3 regions of the Staphylococcus sp. Ze2 genome follow, and region 3 is predicted to be linked to each of the others. Evidence: riboswitches for the same ligand, from Rfam matches in the RefSeq annotation. Region 3 holds a riboswitch; each other region holds the start of a gene.
What was found. A riboswitch is a leader RNA that binds a small molecule or an ion and turns the genes downstream of it on or off. The one in region 3 is predicted to bind thiamine pyrophosphate.
Positions count from the first base shown of each region.

Region 1: another riboswitch for thiamine pyrophosphate. It lies ahead of ACM591_RS10275 (ECF transporter S component); the one in region 3 lies ahead of tenA (thiaminase II).
Region 2: another riboswitch for thiamine pyrophosphate. It lies ahead of ACM591_RS02000 (thiamine phosphate synthase); the one in region 3 lies ahead of tenA (thiaminase II).

Region 1 covers NZ_CP183486.1:2,182,434-2,188,934, forward strand. The annotation lists gene ACM591_RS10260 (class I SAM-dependent rRNA methyltransferase) at 1-125, opposite strand, end outside; gene auxA (lipoteichoic acid stability factor AuxA) at 444-1,745, opposite strand; gene graF (glycopeptide resistance-associated protein GraF) at 1,988-2,122, shown strand; TPP riboswitch at 2,485-2,586, shown strand; gene ACM591_RS10275 (ECF transporter S component) at 2,667-3,242, shown strand; gene ACM591_RS10280 (ABC transporter ATP-binding protein) at 3,255-4,664, shown strand; gene ACM591_RS10285 (energy-coupling factor transporter transmembrane component T family protein) at 4,657-5,463, shown strand; gene purD (phosphoribosylamine--glycine ligase) at 5,572-6,501, opposite strand, start outside.
Region 2 covers NZ_CP183486.1:477,201-483,701, forward strand. The annotation lists gene ACM591_RS01990 (AEC family transporter) at 1-222, shown strand, start outside; gene xylB (xylulokinase) at 324-1,811, shown strand; TPP riboswitch at 1,961-2,070, shown strand; gene ACM591_RS02000 (thiamine phosphate synthase) at 2,130-2,723, shown strand; gene ACM591_RS02005 (NAD(P)/FAD-dependent oxidoreductase) at 2,710-3,816, shown strand; gene thiS (sulfur carrier protein ThiS) at 3,817-4,017, shown strand; gene ACM591_RS02015 (thiazole synthase) at 4,019-4,786, shown strand; gene ACM591_RS02020 (ThiF family adenylyltransferase) at 4,786-5,784, shown strand; gene nrdD (anaerobic ribonucleoside-triphosphate reductase) at 6,015-6,501, shown strand, end outside.
Region 3 covers NZ_CP183486.1:1,186,798-1,193,298, reverse strand. The annotation lists gene yidC (membrane protein insertase YidC) at 1-223, opposite strand, end outside; gene thiE (thiamine phosphate synthase) at 311-949, opposite strand; gene thiM (hydroxyethylthiazole kinase) at 952-1,740, opposite strand; gene thiD (bifunctional hydroxymethylpyrimidine kinase/phosphomethylpyrimidine kinase) at 1,733-2,554, opposite strand; gene tenA (thiaminase II) at 2,556-3,236, opposite strand; TPP riboswitch at 3,314-3,412, opposite strand; gene ACM591_RS05310 (transglycosylase family protein) at 3,678-4,373, opposite strand; gene ACM591_RS05305 (single-stranded DNA-binding protein) at 4,800-5,219, opposite strand; gene ACM591_RS05300 (YwpF-like family protein) at 5,410-5,850, shown strand; gene fabZ (3-hydroxyacyl-ACP dehydratase FabZ) at 5,900-6,337, opposite strand; gene murA (UDP-N-acetylglucosamine 1-carboxyvinyltransferase) at 6,395-6,501, opposite strand, start outside.

The DNA of each region.
Region 1 (6,501 bases), 1.0 Mb from region 3:
TTAACTAAATAAAATAAATCTCCTTCTTTTAAATGGTCATGTGAGTAAATATCATCTTCATCTATAAGTGGATATTCATTTAAATACTTTGTTTCTTTACCTCTATTTAATGTGGCAGTTTTCATAAAATTATGTCAGCCTTTCTGCTTTTTATATTTATAATTTTTCTTCGCTTACTTATTCTATCATCTCAACCTTATGGTAACATCAATTATCTTTAAATAACTACATTATTGTTAGTAAATATTAAAGGCCGAGACAACTAATATATGTCTCAGCCTTTTAAAGATTATATTGGAAAAATCTGACTAAAATTGAAAAGTATGCTCATTTGTCACAAACTTGATTCTTTAATAGTCACTATTACCAGAGTCAGTCGATATCATCTTATTTATTCAATAAGATTTAACGCTTCGTCTTATCTGCTTCAATGTCCTAGTGCATTAATATTTACTTGGTTCACGTAATTTCATTACAAAAGCTACTACAATAGCAATTAACATAATTAGTAATATTGGTGTTATGAAAATTGATAGTAATAAGCCATGTACCATAATATTCACAAATTCAGTTAGTAATTTGAAAAATAATAAACTGACCATGAATAGTTGTAAATAGTAAAATCTATCTTTCAAGAAATTTGTTAATGTCGTTAATATATAAATAATGATGATAAACATTAACAGCAGCAATGTTATCCACTCAATTACGTATTGTGTTTGAGAAATCTCCCAATTGCCAGACACAAACAATGAATTTCTATTGTTAAATTCAATTAAAGTAAAAAACAATAGGACTGCGCCACAAAATAATTCTACATACGCTGATTTTACCCATTTTGGTATTTTCATCCAATTAGGAATATCATCCTCTTGAATATCAATTTTTTCTTTCCACTTCGTAATGAATTTATCTTTTTTATCTCTTGCTTTTTGAATATCTACACTTCTACGTGTCTTCCTAGTAAATTCTGTCGTTTTATCTTGTATGTTTTTCCACGTTTCTTTCGTTTGATTTGTTACTGTGCCTTTACTTGTTCTAGATAATTCCGGTTCTTCTTCACCAAGTTCTTGCTTAGTTAGTGGAAGGGATCTTCTTAAGAATAAAAAGTTCCAAATTGACATTTGACCTAGTAACCACATGATTATGAAAAATGTGTTCACACTTAAAATATCAATCGGTATAATTTCATCACTATCAATTCTTCCGTATAGCACAATTTGCGTGAGTAAATAACTAATACCATAACTGAAAATAATCCAAAGATAATGGTATTTTCTATGATCTGTATTTAACTCATCCTTATAAACGATGTAACCAATGTGAATTACAAATGGTATTACGAAAATAATAGCAAAGAAGCTATAAACTTGAGTCATTAATATTAACGTGATAATAAAGAACAATATACCAACAACTAAAAAGAATATTGAAATATCATAGTCGTATCTTGTTGTTCTAAATAGAGTGAAACCAAGCAAAATAACACCAATACCGAATAAAATGATTATAATGGCACTAATTACTGGGAAATTCCCAATATAATTGCTTATTACTCTAATTATTTCACCAAAGAATGCGTTTATAAAATCCCATACATTATGAATATGTAAGTCAATTTTACCCTTGTTATTTAATTTATCAATTAAAGGTAAATTAATTAAAATGATGAGACCTGTGAAAAGCGAAACGATGCCTATAATATAACTATACAATATCTCAGCGTGTTTCTTCAAAAAAGACATACCATTCACCTCAAAAGTTATTATATATTAACATTTAGTTCTTGTCTTTAAGAATTTAATAAATACGTCCATAGTATGATATAAATCGATGTATAGTCAACTTTCCACTTATATCATACATTTAAACAATAAATTGATTATAACTAAGACTAAAATTTAAATCACTAGTTTTGTTTGATTTTTTTATGTTGTGGTATGTATATATTATACAAGCCATATAGTTTAAAAGGAGTGTTTAATCTATGAGTAAAGAAGAATTAAACAAAAAAGCCGCAGAACAAGCAAAAGAAGCGGAAGATAAATTAAAAGATAAGAAAGAAAAAGCTGATGATAGTACAGAAGAAACTAAAAAGAATGTACAAGATTCATTAGACTAAATGTTTCAATAATATAAGTATCACGTGCTTTAAAATATAAATGTAAATTCGACAAGTGAGGGTAGAGCATAATTATGCTCTACCCTCACCTTCTTATGTGATTTTTCAATGTCATTTCATTAGTATAGATATGATATGCTTTAAAACAATATTTCTAGATGAAAACATTATATATTAAAATGCAATGCGATAAGATGTGTATTAATATAATAGCTCATCTTCGTCTTATATGAGCACCTTGATTAAATGATAGAATTATTAGCTCTAATGGCAGTAAAGTACATACATTATATATTAAATTTAATGGACAGTCTTGACATTATCCCACAAAAGTCATACATTATAGTTAAATTTAAAATTATCATTCGCACTAGGGGTGTTTTGTGACTGAGATGAGGTATACCCTCAAACCCTTTGAACCTGATCTAGATGAAACTAGCGTAGGAAAGTGTACTAATCACCTATTTTCAGGTATTTGTATGCCTATATTTTAACGCGCAACTTTCTAGAAGGTTGTGCGTTTTTTATATTAGGAGGCGTTTTAATGTCAAAAGGATTAAAGCTTTCAGAAATTCTAGTGACTGTATTAATTGCTGTTGTTTTTGCAGTTATTTACAACATATGGAATTTTGTGTATAAAGCGTTACAAGTTACAGGATTACATTTTGAAGAATTAACATATGGTGCTTGGTTCATGGCTGCTATCGTTGCATACCTAATTATTCCTAAAGCTGGTATTGCAATTTTAGCTGAATTTGCTGCTGGTGCCGGTGAAACTATTGTCATGGGCCGTTTTGATATAGCAACTATGGTCTATGCCTTATTACAAGGTGTAGCCTGTGAAATTGTATTTGCTATTTTCAAATATAAATCTCGTTCAGCAATGATTGCAATGCTCGCTGGACTCTTAGCTTCTATTTCAACATTACCTTTAGACTTTGCTTATGGTTATTTAGGTGAAATTGCAGGTTGGAATCTAACGTTATATATTGGCTTCAGACTTATAAGTGGTATCGTCGTTGCCGGCCTAATTTCCTACTATATTGTAAAAGCATTGGATCAAACGGGCGTAACCAAATTGTTTAGACCTGCTTCAGCAAGTGACTATGATAATTTATAAGGAGCAATCACGTTGATAGCTACAAAAAATTTACGATTAAAATATCCAAACGGTAAGAGAAAGATATTTGATAATTTATCACTTCAAATCAACGAAAACGAAAAAGTACTTTTACTAGGTCCATCAGGTTCTGGCAAAAGCACTTTGTTAAATGTATTAAGTGGCATTGTACCAAACCTTATTGATTTACCTATCAAATATGATGAATTGATTATCGATGATTCTAGTAGTGTTATATTCCAAGATCCAGATAGTCAATTTTGTATGCCTAAAGTTGACGAAGAATTAGCTTTTGTTTTAGAAAATCAACAAATTCCTCGCCACGAAATGGATGAACGTATAGATAACGCATTAAAAGCCGTCGATTTAAAAGTTGATAAAAACCAATACATTAATCAGCTAAGCGGTGGTATGAAGCAGAAACTAGCAATTGCCGAAACGATATTACAACAATCGAACACCTTATTTTTAGATGAACCTACCGCAATGTTAGATGTTGAATCTACTGCAGAATTATGGGGTAAAATCAAAGCCCTGTGGCAAGATCAAACAGTTATTATTGTCGAACACAAAGTGAATCATATATGGCAACATATGGATCGTGTCATCTTATTAAATTATGAGGGTGACATCATTGCCGATAACACGCCCGAGGAAATCTTGAATGAACATGAAGATTTGTTAACAGAATATGGTGTTTGGCACCCGAACGCATGGCAATATGCCCCACCAACTATGCATTTCAATAGTGGTAGCTCAAACTTAGACCTTGAATTTGATAATGTAACTATAAAACGTGGTAAGCGAAATCTTGTTAATATATCTCAATTAAATGTAGGTACTGGAGAATGGATTACAATTACAGGCGCAAATGGCTCTGGAAAAACATCATTACTCGAATCAATGATGCAATTAATTAAATATGAAGGACGTATGTTAGTGAATCATCGGCCTTTCAATAAAATTAAAGTAGCCGCTAAATATATGTATTTAGTTTATCAAAATCCAGAGTTACAATTCATTACCTCCTCCGTTTATGATGAAATTTATATTCAATATAGAAATAAATTTAATTCTAAACAAGAAGCTGAGACGCAGACTGAAGCGATGTTAGAAACGCTTAACTTGTTATCAGTAAAGTCTCAACATCCTTATGAACTTTCAATAGGTCAAAAAAGACGTTTAAGTGTTGCAATCGCACTAAGTTCATCATCTGATTTCATATTACTTGATGAGCCTACATTCGGCCTCGATAGTCATAATACATTTAATTTAATAAAATTATTTCAACAACGTGTAGCAAGTGGTCAGACTATTGTTATGGTTACACACGATTCAGAAATTATATCTCGTTATCCAACACGAAGACTACATTTATCACATCACGTCATAGAAGAAATGGCCGGTGATTCTTATGTTTGATATTTGGAAGAAACATTATACTTTTGTAGATGATGTAAATATAATTACTAAGTTAGCAATCGCTATTATTTTATTTTTCTTTGTTATATTTGTTCATCAATTTGATTTCATGCTCTACATTGTATGCTTGATGCTACTATTTTTGTTGGCTTTTAATGGTTTGCAATTAAAAATCACTTTAACTTTTGTTATTTTAACAATGCTATTCAGCCTCATATCTGCGTTGTTTATGATTTTTTATGGTGATGGTACGCACACACTATTCCAATTTGGTTTTATCCATATTACTTCAGAGAGTTTATATCGTGGCTTACATTTAGCCATGCGTACGACTACCATCTCATTTTTCGGGGTTTTAATTGCTTTCACTTCTCAGATTGTTTTAGTTTTTTACAGTTTAATGCAACACTTAAAAGTAAAACCTAAAGTTGCTTATGCCTTTATGGCAGCAATTCGTATGGTTCCACTTATGTTCATTTCATTAATACAACTTAGAAAATCATTAAAAATGCGTTATCAGTTAATTAACGCACAAAATTATCGTGGCTTTAAAAAATTAAAACATTTATTAATTCCTTTGTTAAGCCAAAATATTCGTAAAGCACATCAGCTATCTGTAGCAATGGAAAAAAATGGATTTAAAGATGGTCCAAGAACATATTATTATTATGCGCCTTTCTCGTATAAAGATTTTCTATTAATTTTAGTAATGGGTATCATGTTATTAAGTGCTTATTTATTAGCTCAATACATTCCCATTACTGGCATTGAAGATATACGTGTAACAGATATTTATTAAAAGGATTAACCACTTTTTAAGTAGACATATTATCCAAAAAGAAAAGCGATTGGACAAAATTTAAACCACTTTGTCCAATCGCTTTTTAATTTCATGATAAACTTTTAACTATTTTATTGCTTTATTACTAATATCTTTACGATAGAAAAGACCATCGCTTTCTATTTTGTCGACCGCTTCATAGGCATTAAATTTAGCTTCAGCAATATTTTCACCTTCGCCTAATGCTAATATGACACGACCGCCCGAAGTAACATACTCATCATTTTCTTTCTTTAAACCACTTATAAAGTAATCTCCATTTAAATTAAACCCTGATACTCGATGCCCTTTTTCATATTGTCCTGGATAACCTTTTGAAGCTAACATAACACCTACAACCGCATTATCTTTCCATTCGAAATTGATAGGCGCTTTTTCTTCTAAATCAATTATATGTTGCATCAAGTCGCTCTCCATACGTGTGAGTAGTACTTGTGCTTCAGGATCACCAAAACGAGCATTAAATTCTATTACTTTTGGACCGTCTGCTGTAATAATTGCGCCTATATAAAGCACACCAAAAAATGAATACCCTTCTTGGACCATAGCTTTGGCAATTGGTTGAGCAATTTCGTCGTTAGTACGTTTCAAGATTGATTCATCAATATGAGGTACTGGACAATAAGCACCCATCCCACCTGTGTTTGGGCCTTGATCATTATCGTATGCACGTTTATGATCTTGCGCAATACAATCAAATGGTACTGCGTAGTCACCATTAACCATAGTCATAAGTGAAAATTCTTCGCCTTTAAGGAATTGTTCAAATACAACAACACCCTTTTCTTCAGGATATAAAGTTTCTACACCTGCTTGTGCTTCTTCATAATTATTTGCAATAATAACACCTTTACCAGCAGCTAACCCATCTTTCTTTAATACAACAGGATATTCACAAGATGCAATATATTGTAAGGCACTCTGTTTATTAGTAATTTCTTTGTATTCTGCCGTTGGTATTTTATATTTTTCCATTAATTGTTTTGCAAATAATTT
Region 2 (6,501 bases), 710 kb from region 3:
CCGGTAATAGCCCTTGTAATTATCAAACTGATGGGGCTTGAAGGTATCATAGCACAAGCGTTATTTATTACTTCAGCCATGCCTACGTCTGTTAACAGTTCAGTTATTGCCCAGGAATATGATAACTATCCTGAGCTTGCAGCAGAATTAGTCTTTTTATCAACATTACTGAGCGCAATAACCGTAGTCATCGTCATTTATATATCAAAAATATTATTCTAACTTCAGATTCATTGTAATATCATATTATTGGAATTTTGAAAGTTATTTCAATATGATACAGTTGTTGAATATTTAAAATCTAACAAAAGGAATCGATGATATTGAATGAAGCAGTGTTAGGGATAGATGTAGGAACAAGTTCAGTTAAAGTTATTTCCGTAAATAAAGAAGGAGAAGTTCTAGCTAAGGTTAGCGAAGAGCTTGATATTATACAACTTCAATCCGGATACAATGAGCAACAACCAGACGAATGGTTTGAAGCAACAAAATCATGTATTAGACAAATATTAAGTAACGATTCGTTGAATGATATCTTTATTCGTGGCTTATCATTATCTGGTCAAATGCATAGTTTAGTGGCATTAGATAGCGATAATAAGCCGATTCGAAATGCGATTTTATGGAATGATACTCGATCTACACGTCAATGTGCAACAATAGAACAGCACTTTGGTAATTATGTGTTATCAAATCCAGTGTTAGAAGGTTTTACACTAACGAAATTACTGTGGATAAAAGATAATGAACCTAACAATTGGAACAAAATAGCAACATTCTTATTACCAAAAGATTATGTGCAGTTTAGGCTAACTGGCAAAATAAATATGGAATATTCAGATGCTTCAAGCACACTATTACTAGATCCAAAACAAAAAAATTGGTCGAAGACAATTGGTTCAAAATTTGGTATCGGTGATATTTATCCAACACTCGTATCATCTGGAGATTTTATTGGATATTTAGAAAGTAGCTTAGCTAAATCATTAGGATTAAAAGAGTATGTAGCGGTTTTTGCGGGTGGTGGTGATAATGCATGTGGCGCACTTGGTGCGGGTGTTATCAAATCCAATGATACATTATGTAGTATTGGTACGTCTGGCACGTTATTAACTTGTGAAGCAGATGAAGGGAAGGCGTATCACCATAATTTACACTATTTCAATCATGTTGTAGAGAATAAATCATATGTAATGGGTGTGACGCTTGCTGCTGGAGATAGTTTGAATTGGTTAAAAAATCATGTGTTCCCTAATTTAACTTTCAATCAAATTTTAAGCTTAGCAAGTGAATCTACAATTGGCAGTGAAGGTTTGTTATTTGCACCATATCTCTCAGGTGAGCGTACACCACATGGCGATTCGCAAATTAGAGGTAGCTTTATTGGGTTAAGTACGTTACATACAAATGCAGATATAGCCAGATCAGTAATTGAAGGTATTACATACTCATTGTATGAAACATTGGTACATCTACGTGAAAAGGGGAAGGACATAACGCATATTACATCAATCGGTGGTGGTGCGAAAAATGATTTTTGGTTACAATTACAAGCTGATATTTTTAATACGAAAGTCAGTAAATTAAAATATGAAGAAGGGCCTTGCATGGGGGCTGCGATGCTAGCTATTATAGGATTGAATTGGTATAAAAGCGTAGAAAAGATAGTTGATCAATTTATTATCTATGATAGAACCTTTTATCCAAATAAAGCCCATCATGAACGCTATGTTAAATATTTTGAAGTATATCAAGAAGTCTATCGTCAGACCCGACCTATAACAGCACGTTTGTTAGAGTTGTCTTTATAAGTAAGACAATACATACTTATGCTAGCTGATATTAGGTACATGTGGTACGAATGTCAAAGTGAGACTTGAAATGTGAATCATTATAAGTTAGATTGTAAGTAATCGCTAAAACGTGTGAAATGAATATTTAATTTGAAAATTTAATAGATAGAAACCACTGGAAGTGCCTTTGATAAAGGCTGAGACCGAAGTAATAACTGAGGGATTCCTAGAACCTGATCCAGTTCGCACTGGCGTAGGAAAGTGGCGTTTTCTATGATAGAAGTAATCATATAACGTTATTTTTCCACCAGGAAAAATAACGTTTTTTTATTTGGAGTGATTATATTGTTTGTTGCTATTACACCATATCAAGATTTATCTGAATCACATATTAAGCATTACTGTGAAATCGAAGGAGTTATAGATTATTTATTAATTAGAACTCCAATGACTACTGAAGAAGTAATTCAGTGGGTTCATGAAATAATAAAAAATGGATTTTCTAAGGATAAGATTATTATTCATAGCGATATCAACGTAATCATACAATGTGACTTGTCGGCAATTCATTTTAGAGAAAATGACCCTCATATTGAGGAGGTACAAGCTAATTATCCCGATATACAAGTGAGTATGTCTACGCATCATAAAGATGGTGTTGCTAATGCTAAGTATTTAGGGATAGACTTTGTGTTGTTTGGACACGTATTTGAGACACCTTCTAAACCTCAGCAGACACCTAGAGCAAAGTCGGAGGTTGAAGGAGCGTTACAAATTGATATTCCGATTATTGCAATTGGAGGTATTAATCAACATACTATGCCCTCCTTACCTAGTGGATTTTCAGGAATAGCCGGTATTTCTATTTTTAATCAATATTCGAAACAAAAACTCATGAATATGAAGGAAGTGTGGGATGGACATGTATGATGTCATTATTATTGGATCAGGAGTCATGGGCATGTCAATCGCACGTGGGTTAAGTCAGTCTTTTGCGAATATAGCTGTGATAGATAGAGATGAAGCAGGTAAGCATGCATCTTATAAAGCGGGTGGAATGTTAGGCGCACAAAATGAATTCACCGAAAACAGTGCTCTGTTTAGTTTAGCAACAACTTCTCAAAAGATGTTTGAACCTCTGAGAGATAGTTTGTTGGAAGAGGTTGGCGTGGATATTGAGTATTTAAATAGTGGGTTAATAAAATTGGCTGCTAATCATTATGAGAATAAAAAGATTGAACAGCAATATCAATTTTTAAGACAACATTTTACATCTGTAGAACGTCTTAGCTCGACTGATGTTCAGCACATGTCCAAAGGAGCGATTACTTCAAAGCATACAAAGGGTCTTTATATGCCTGAAGATCATCAAATCAATGCAAATCACTACACCAAAGCGTTATTGAAATCACTATCACATCGACATATAGATAGGATATACCAAACAACTGTAACCCATGTTGAAGCTATAAAAGGCGGCTACCGTGTGGATACACAAAGTGAAACTTATTATACTGAAAAGTTAATTGTCACGGGTGGCGCTTGGACAAGCAGACTTTTACAACAATATTTACCTTGTGAAGCGGTTAGTGGTGTAAAAGGAGAAGTACTATTAGTAGAACAACCTAATTTAAATTTGGATGTGACCATGTTCCTGACAAATGGTTGTTACGTCGTTCCTAAATTAAAGAATAGATACTTAATCGGTGCAACAAGTTACTTTGATGACTACTCAGTTGGGGTGTCTAATTCAGGAAAATCATGGCTTAAGTCACAAGCTTTGCGTTATATACCTGATTTAAAAAATTGGAAAATTATAAACCAATGGTCAGGCATACGCCCTTATTGTCAAAATGAACATCCTATTATGGATGAAGTGAATAAAGACTTATTTGTCATTGCTGGCCATTATCGCAATGGAATTTTACTTTCACCTTTAATCGGTGAGCTGATAAGTCAGTGGATTATCAATGGGCATAGGCCAAAACAATTATATGATTTTAGATTAGCAGAGGTGAAATAAATGAAATGTAAGATTAATGGTGACGTATTTAACTTTGAACAGCCAATTAATATACAAGAAGTAATTCAATCATTAGGATTGGATGAAACACGCATTATTGTAGAGCACAATGAAACATTAATTAAGAGAGAACAATTTACATCTCGAATAGTCAATGATGAAGATAACTTAGAATTATTAGAATTTGTAGGAGGCGGTTAATATGTTTAAAATAGGCAACTTTACATTAAATTCAAGATTATTATTAGGTACAGGAAAATTTGAAAACGAAAAGGTACAAACTCAGGCTATTGAAGCATCAGAAACAGAAGTATTAACTTTTGCAGTGAGACGTATGAATTTATATGACAAAGATTTACCTAATCCATTAGCAAAAGTTGATCTATCGAAATTCATCACGTTTCCAAACACTGCAGGGGCTAAGACAGCTAAAGAAGCAGTCCGTATAGCAGAAATTGCTGATCACGCAGGCGTTTGTGACATGATTAAGGTAGAAGTTATTGGTGATGACGAAACGTTACTGCCAGACCCATTAGAAACATATGAAGCATGCAAAGTATTGTTGGAAAAAGGTTATACAGTCTGTCCATATATATCCAATGATGTTGTGTTAGCGAAACGCTTAGAAGAATTAGGTGTTCATGCAATTATGCCGCTTGCCTCTCCTATTGGCACGGGAAGAGGAATCAATAACCCATTAAATTTGCGCTATATTATTGAACGCGTTAATGTACCAGTAATCGTAGACGCAGGTATTGGTTCGCCTAAGGATGCTTGTCATGCGATGGAATTAGGTGCTGATGGTATTTTACTTAATACGGCAATATCAAGTGCAGCGGATCCTGTGAAAATGGCAGAAGCAATGAATAAAGGGATTAGTGCTGGAAGATTGAGTTATGAAGCAGGAAGAATACCTGTGAAGTATACAGCACAAGCATCGAGCCCAACTGAAGGTATTGGGTTCTTATGATAGAACGCTATAATCGACAAGTAAGATATCATCAGTTTGGTGAGCATGGTCAAAGCCAACTTCAAAAAACTCACGTCATGATTATGGGTGCCGGTGCACTTGGTAGTCACAGCGCAGAAATGTTAGTAAGGATGGGAGTAGGCTCACTTACTATAATCGATATGGATATTGTTGAATTATCTAATTTACATAGACAGGCGTTATATGATGAGTTAGATGCAGAAAAAATGCTGCCTAAAGTTGAAGCTTTAAAACATAAGTTGAATCAAATCAATAGTAACGTAGAAGTAACAGCAATTAATCGTGAAATAACCAATTTAAACATTGAAAATTTATTAACAACATATCATCCGCATATTGTTATAGATGGTATGGACCATTTTAAAATAAGGTATTTAATAAATGAATCTTGTAACAAGCAAAACATACCTTGGATTTACGGTGCTGCAGTTGGTAGTAAAGGTACTGTTTATGGTATCGATGATCAAGGACCATGTTTGAAATGTCTTCTTGAAACAATGCCCAGTACTGGTGAAAGTTGTGCAATAAATGGTGTGCTGCCACCAGTGATTTATCAAGTAGCTAGTATGCAAGTTTCCGAGCTAATGAGGTGGGTCTCTGGCGAAGCATTTTCAAAAAAACTTATAACTATAGATTGCTTTAATATGCAGTATAAATCTATGGATATTAGTGCTTTAAAACAAAGTGATTGTAATGTTTGTGAGAAACATGAATATGCATTATTAAACGATAAATATGACGCCAAGATAGAGAAACAATGCGGAGACATGTTCTTGTTACGCTTTAATGCCGACATTTTTAACCATACTGATTATTTACCTGTAACTGTAAAAAAATCTAATGATTTTGTGAAACTATTGGCGTATGGATCTCATGAAATCACCTTGTTCAAAGATGGGAGAATGAATATCTATGGTGTTGAAAATGAGGCAGAAGCTAAGAACATTTATAGAGTAATTGCAAAGAGTTTGAGTTGAATATAAAGTGATTTAAAACACTGACTAGGCAATAGGATGATTAACTATTGTGTAGCAGTGTTTTCTACATTTTTAGGTTATTAATATAGATATTTTGAAAACGCAATTAAAGTTCACGAAAACTTCGAAATGTTTTTACGAATTTGTGAACGGCTAGGTCATTCATTGAAACACTATATATTGTGTTGTAAATTGTAATAAGACACAATATATAGGAATGAGGGGATAAAATGAATAAACTCGAACAAGATTTAAAGAATTTAATAACTAAAGATCCTACAGTGATAAATGAAAATGCCAACAAGGATAGTGCCACATTTTCGACAATGAGAGATTTAACAGCCGGTGTAGTATCTAAATCATATGCGCTAAATTATTTATTACCAGAGCATGTTGCAACAGCTCATAAAGAAGGAGACATACATTTTCATGATTTAGATTACCATCCTTTTCAGCCGCTTACTAATTGTTGCTTAATAGATGCAGAAAGTATGCTCAAGCATGGTTTTCAAATTGGCAATGCAACTGTGACCTCACCTAAATCAATTCAAACAGCTTCTGCCCAACTCGTGCAAATCATTGCCAATGTTTCTAGTAGCCAATATGGAGGATGTACAATTGATCGGGTTGATGAATTACTAAGCCATTATGTTCAATATAATGAAGCTAAGCATCGAGGATTGGCTAAAAAATTTGTGCAACCACAAGACATAGAAA
Region 3 (6,501 bases):
ACATGAATGGCAATAATACTACACGAATCGCCAATACAAGTACTATGATTGCTAAACCATAGTCGTTATTAAAACTAGTTCCTAACCAATGTATAACTTTATCCATTGGTTCTACGAACGTATTATAGAAAAATCCATCTCTATTTCCAGGTTTTGAATAGTCACAGCCTGCTAAAAAGACCATTACACCTAATAATAAAGGGAGTAGCGCTTTCTTCTTCATTTTTCCACCTCTAATGATATATTCACATAGAATTTATTTTATCATATTAGGAGGGAAGTAGAAAACAAAAAAAGAAATTTTTATACTTTAATCAACATTTTGTAAAAATTGTCTTACTGTCTTACTTATATTGTCACTTTTACTTATTGCAGAAATGATTGATACACCGTTCGCTCCAGCTTGGATTATTTCTTCTGTATTATCGACAGTAATTCCGCCTATTGCAACGATTGGGAAATCCTCAATATAACTTCTTAACTTAGGTATCATTTCAGGACCAACTGGGGAGTTTGCATCCTGTTTAGAATTAGTGGCGTACATCGGACCAACACCGATATAATCAACATAAGTTAAATCAGATTGCTCATATTCCTTAATATCACTAATACTTAGACCAATAATTTTATTTTTAAATTTTTGGGCAAACTCCGTAACTTTCATATCATTTTGCCCTACGTGAATTCCATCAGCATTTATATTTTCAGCTAGTGTTACATCATCATTTACAATAAAAGGTACATTATAACTGTGACAAAGTTCTAATAATTGTTGTGCCATTTCCACCTTATCATTTCCAGTTAAAGAACCATCACCCTTTTCTCTATATTGAAACATAGTGATACCTGAATCTAAGGCTGTTTTCACAACCTCTTTTATCGATTTCGATACTGGTATATCTTGAGTACCGCATATAAAATAAACTTTCAAACTATCTTTATCGAACATAATTACACCTCTTGCCTGTTACTCAATGTTAAATAGTCATCGTATTGAATGTGATAAAGTGCATTTAGTAATTCAATCATAAATGAGCCAGGTCCATTATTTTTTGAATTTTGTTCAGCTTGTTCTGAAGCTATATTATAAATTGAAATAGCATCTATTAACCTATCTACAGTCACTTTTTTATCTTGATTTAAAAAACTCGCTATAACTGCACCTAACAGACATCCAGCGCCTGTCACTTTTGCTAATAATGGTGAGCCATTAGATAATTTATACATTTTATTGTCTTGAATCACAATATCTGTTTCTCCTGTTATGGCTATTGCTGTATCAAATTGTTTATATGCATTTTTAGCAATAGTAATTGCATCCAAATCTTGGTCACTATCTGTCCCTTTCATTGTTGTATCTGCATCCATCAATGCTAATAATTCTGATGCATTACCTTTGATTACAGCAACATCAATTTCTTTCAAAAAAGTTGCGCAGAAATCTTTTCGATATTGAGACGCTCCTACCGCTACAGGGTCAAAAACAATGGGCGTTCCTATTTGATTTGCCGTTTTAGCAATCTTTAATATATCTATTTCTCTTGCTTTCGTCAGTGTACCAATATTTATTAGTAGTGCATTTGCATAAGTAAGCATATCCATCGCTTCTTCCGGTGCTTCGCTCATAGCTGGACTTGCGCCTAAGCTCAATAAGCCATTGGCTGTAAAATTCTTTACAACATCATTCGTATAACAAATAACTAACGGATTATTTTCTCTTAATTGATTCAAGCTATTCATCATCTAAACCTACTTTCTTCATATATGCAAAATGGTTTACTGGTCCTCTACCCTGACCTATTTCAGGTGTGTATTTGATACTTAATGAAATAAAGGCTTTAGCTTTTTTGACCGCTTCAAAAATTGATTTACCTTTGGCGAGTTCCGCAGTGATGACTGCTGAAAATGTACATCCTGTACCATGTGTGTGTTTTGTTTCATAACGTGGATCTTCAAAAGTATAAACATTTTCCTTCGTGAATAAGTAGTCTTTAGCTTTATCTAAATCTTCAGCATGCCCACCTTTAATCACAACACCTTTACTACCAATTTCATTTATGAAAATTTCACCGGCTTTATAAATAGATGCTTCATTATCTATAGTCAATCCAGTGATTTCTTCTGCTTCAGGTAAATTAGGCGTTGCGACTGTAGCCAATGGTAATAAAATATTCTGTAAATCCTTTTTAGCATCATCATCCATCAGTGAGTCTCCACTTTTTGCTAGCATAACTGGATCTATAACGTATGGTATATCTGGATACGTTTCTAAATACGCTTGAATAACTTTCATCATATCTTTTGATGCAATCATACCCGTTTTAATTGCATGTGGTAACTCATCATCAAAAACACTGCTAAGTTGTTCAGATAACCATTGAGTTTCTAAATTATGGATGTGTTGTACGCCTTTTGTATTTTGAGCTACAATACTCGTTATAGTGGCCATCCCATATACGCCACACGCATGAAAAGATTTTAAATCTGCCATAACACCGGCGCCACCAGTTGGGTCGGTGCCTGCAATAGTCAAAGCAATTTTCGGTTTCTTCATTTTATTCCCCTCCATATAACCAATCTTCTTCTATATATGACATATTAAAGAAATTACGTTCATGAATTGTACTTTGTAAAAAACACATTTTTATTTCATACTTTTCATCAACTGTACATGCTTCAGTTAGTTTATTCAATAATTTATCAAATACATCGACCAGTTCATCCATTTCAGTACTGTAAAAATCGAACCATTTTGCTAATATCGAATCTCTATTTAATTGATTATCTTCTAACGCACGTTGTGCAATCGCTTGGTAAACATAAGGACAAGGCGCCATTGCAGCAATCGTATATGCTGCATTTTCTTTTGCATACGCATTAAAATACATGTGCTTAATATAATGATCACCACTTGGTGGCCAGACTTTTTCACTTACAATATCATCATAATTTTCTCCAACATATTCAGCCAAGATTTCATGTGCCTCTACTTCACCATCTACAATAAACTGAATTTGATCTACTAAAAATTTCACGTCTTCTAATTTATTCATTTTTGGAATTAGCAATGCATATATATTAGCGAATTCTTTTAGATACGATGCGTCGGCACGTAAATAAAACTTTGTGGCATTAATTGATAAATCACCGTGCAACATCCCTTGAATAAATGGATCCTCGTAAATATCATTGATGATATATTGTGACTCTTTTTTTAACATTTCTGAAAATAACAAATGATTTCCTCCTATAAATTAAAAAACTACATTCCAACTAGGAATGTAGTTAATTAATAGAAAGGTATAGCAATTTAACTATAATTAAACTACTTTCCTACGTTGGCATTAACCAAATCAGGTTGTAAGGGTCTGACGTAAATCATCTCAGCCAAAAGGCTCCCCTAGTAGATTTTATATATTGTATTTATCTAAAAGATATCAAAGTAAGCCAGCTATTGCAATAAAATGGTTTATATATAAACTAAGGACATAGAAATCAAATTTAGTTAAAAAGATTTCATTAGATTAGTTTATCTCCTACGAATATGACTATTTTCGAAATCACATTAATATTTAACTTTATTATTTCATTAGTATGTTATCTTTACGATAAAAAAGTCCGCGACATCTAGTTATGTCGCGGACTCTAATCATTCACTATATTAAGTTACTATTATATTATGCAGTTACCCATTGTGAAGGGCCAACTTCATCATATAATTTTTGAGCTGCAGCGTCTTGTACTGCTTCTGGTGCATTACCAGCTGGTTGACCTTGATATTGAGCTGGTGCTACTGAATCCCATGTACTTTGTAAGAATTGGAACTTACCTGAAGCACCTGATGATGGGTTTGTAGCATGAATATCGCCACCTGATTCACGTTGCGCAATTTGTTGTAAGTGTGCATTTATACCTGATGAACCTTCTGAAGCTTCATTTGAACTTGATTCGTTTGAAGTAGTTGAAGGTTGTGAAGTTGCTTCTTGTTGCGGTTGTTGTGTTGTTTCTTCTTGAGGTGCTGCTTCTTGTGCTGGTTGCTCTGTTGTAGTTTGAGCTTGCTCTTCTTGTACATTATTATTTGTAGTTTCTTCTACTGGTGTGTTTGATTCTTCGCTAGAACCTTCCCCATAGCTCCAGCTAAAGTTTTCACCGTCTGAAGAAAAGTTAAAGTCTGTATTATTGTATGTGAAATTAATGTCATATGCACCTTCTTGAACTGGTGCTTCATTTAATGATTCTGGATTAGTTAGTGCTTGTTGTGCTAATTGTGCTTTGTCTACACCTTGTTCAGCAGCGTCAGCTGAATTTCCTGTTGCAAATCCTGTTACTCCAAGTCCTACTGCTAAAGTTGATGCGATTACTGTTTTTTTCATTGTAAAAAAATCCTCCTATAAGATAAATAAGTTATTTATGATTAATTTGCAATTACAACTATAACATTCATAAAATCCTTGTAGGTTACAGTGAAGTGAAAAAAACTGCCCTTTCTTTACGATTAAATTACATATAAATATATTTTTAAATTAATTTCATTCTGTTTAAATACCACTGTGAAAGTTTTTTAGAATATTAAATCGTTATATGACATGTAATATAATTGTAATTTATCTGACTATTCTGGATAATAGAATCTTCTATTTTACTTTTTCATTTCTCAAAAATTATTTTTATATTTAAAAAGCTATCCCTCTTTTTCACTTACATTAAGAGGAATAGCCTGAAGAAGTATAATTGATAGTAGGATTTAATGTATATAGATTTGGGTGGGTTAATTTTGAGGTAGGTTTAAATTGGGAGTATTATACAATTTCATATATTTCATTATCTTGTAAATTTTTTTCTTTATTAGAATTACAAACTTGCTCTATAGGGAATATTTCATGAAATTCATTAACTTCATCTTTGCTTCTCGGAGACATAAATCTAATCGTTTCAATAAAAAGTTCCGATACAAAATGCATCTGCCCTTCTTTTTCATATTTTCGTGATTGCATTTGACCAGTGATACCCACAAGTGATCCTTTATTTAAATATAGTTCGATATTATTAGCTATTTTACCAACTGCCTTACAATAGAGATAATCACAAATAGTATTTTGATCCTTATCTTTATAATTTCTTGTTATCGCTACACACATTGTAGCTAATTTATTCCCTTCCTTTTCATAAATTTTAGGGTCTTTGGTTAATCTCCCTACTATGACAATGTTGTTAATCATATGTCACCTCCTTTGTAACTTTATACTAATCATTTTCAAATCGCAGGTCAAAATGCATTAATACTAGAATTTAAAAGTGAATTCACACTAAATTCTACAAAATTCACCTTTACTATTTAAAATTACGTTATAATGATTGTATAAATGAAATAATTGTAGAATTTAAATTTATTAAATGGATGTGAGAACGATGAAATCATTTAAAGCTGTTCGATTTCAAATCGTATCAGAAAGTGGCGGCGTCACTGAATACGAATTAGAAGATGGCGTTATAATCAATAAAGAAAATAGTGGCACTGGCTGGTTATTAGAAATTGTTATATCAGACTTTCATTATGAAACAATGAAAACATATATGGAAGATGAAACATTATTAGATATACGTGTGGTCATCACACGTCCTGCAAATGATCCGGCACTTTTTGATGCAACTATAAAAAACATCAGTAAACTTGAACATTCTATTTCTGTCGTTTTTGAATGTCACATTTATACTCTTAGACAAGTTTATGCAGAAAGCTTATTAGAACAGTTAATTGATGAAGGATTAACTGGTGAAGAACTAAAAAAATCATTTAATCGAATGATGCAATCGAAACCACGTCTAAAAGATGAAAAAATAGAAAAATAAAAAAGCCTCAAGGCTGGTGTATGATACACCTAATCCTTGAGGCTTTTACTTATTTATCTTGAATGGCAAATGTTAATTCACAACTACAAGCCAATTGACCATCTACTGTAGCCTTGGCATTACCTTTACCAATTGGTCCACGCATTTTAGTAATTTCAACTTCTAGTTTTAATGTGTCACCAGGAGTTACTTGTTTCTTAAATCTACATTTATCTATACCTGCAAATAGTGCTAGTTTCCCTTTATTTCCTTCACTATTTAAGATAGCTACAGCACCTGTTTGAGCCAGCGCTTCTGTTATCAATACGCCAGGCATAACGGCGTAATCAGGAAAATGACCTTGGAAAAATGGTTCATTACCAGAAACTTGTTTAATTGCGACGCAACGTTCACCCGCTTCGTATTCAACCACACGATCGATTAATAAAAAAGGTTGTCTATGTGGTATAATTTCTTTTATTTCATTGTAATCAAAAATTGTTTCCATTGTTAACTTCCTCCAAATCTTCTTCCGTTGCAATTTATAAATTATTGTAGCTAGATTTTAATTGTTTACACGTCTAATATCTGCACCTAATGCACTTAACTTACCATGTAAATCAACATAACCTCTGTCTAAATGTTTTAGTTCAGTAACTTGAGTTTTGCCAT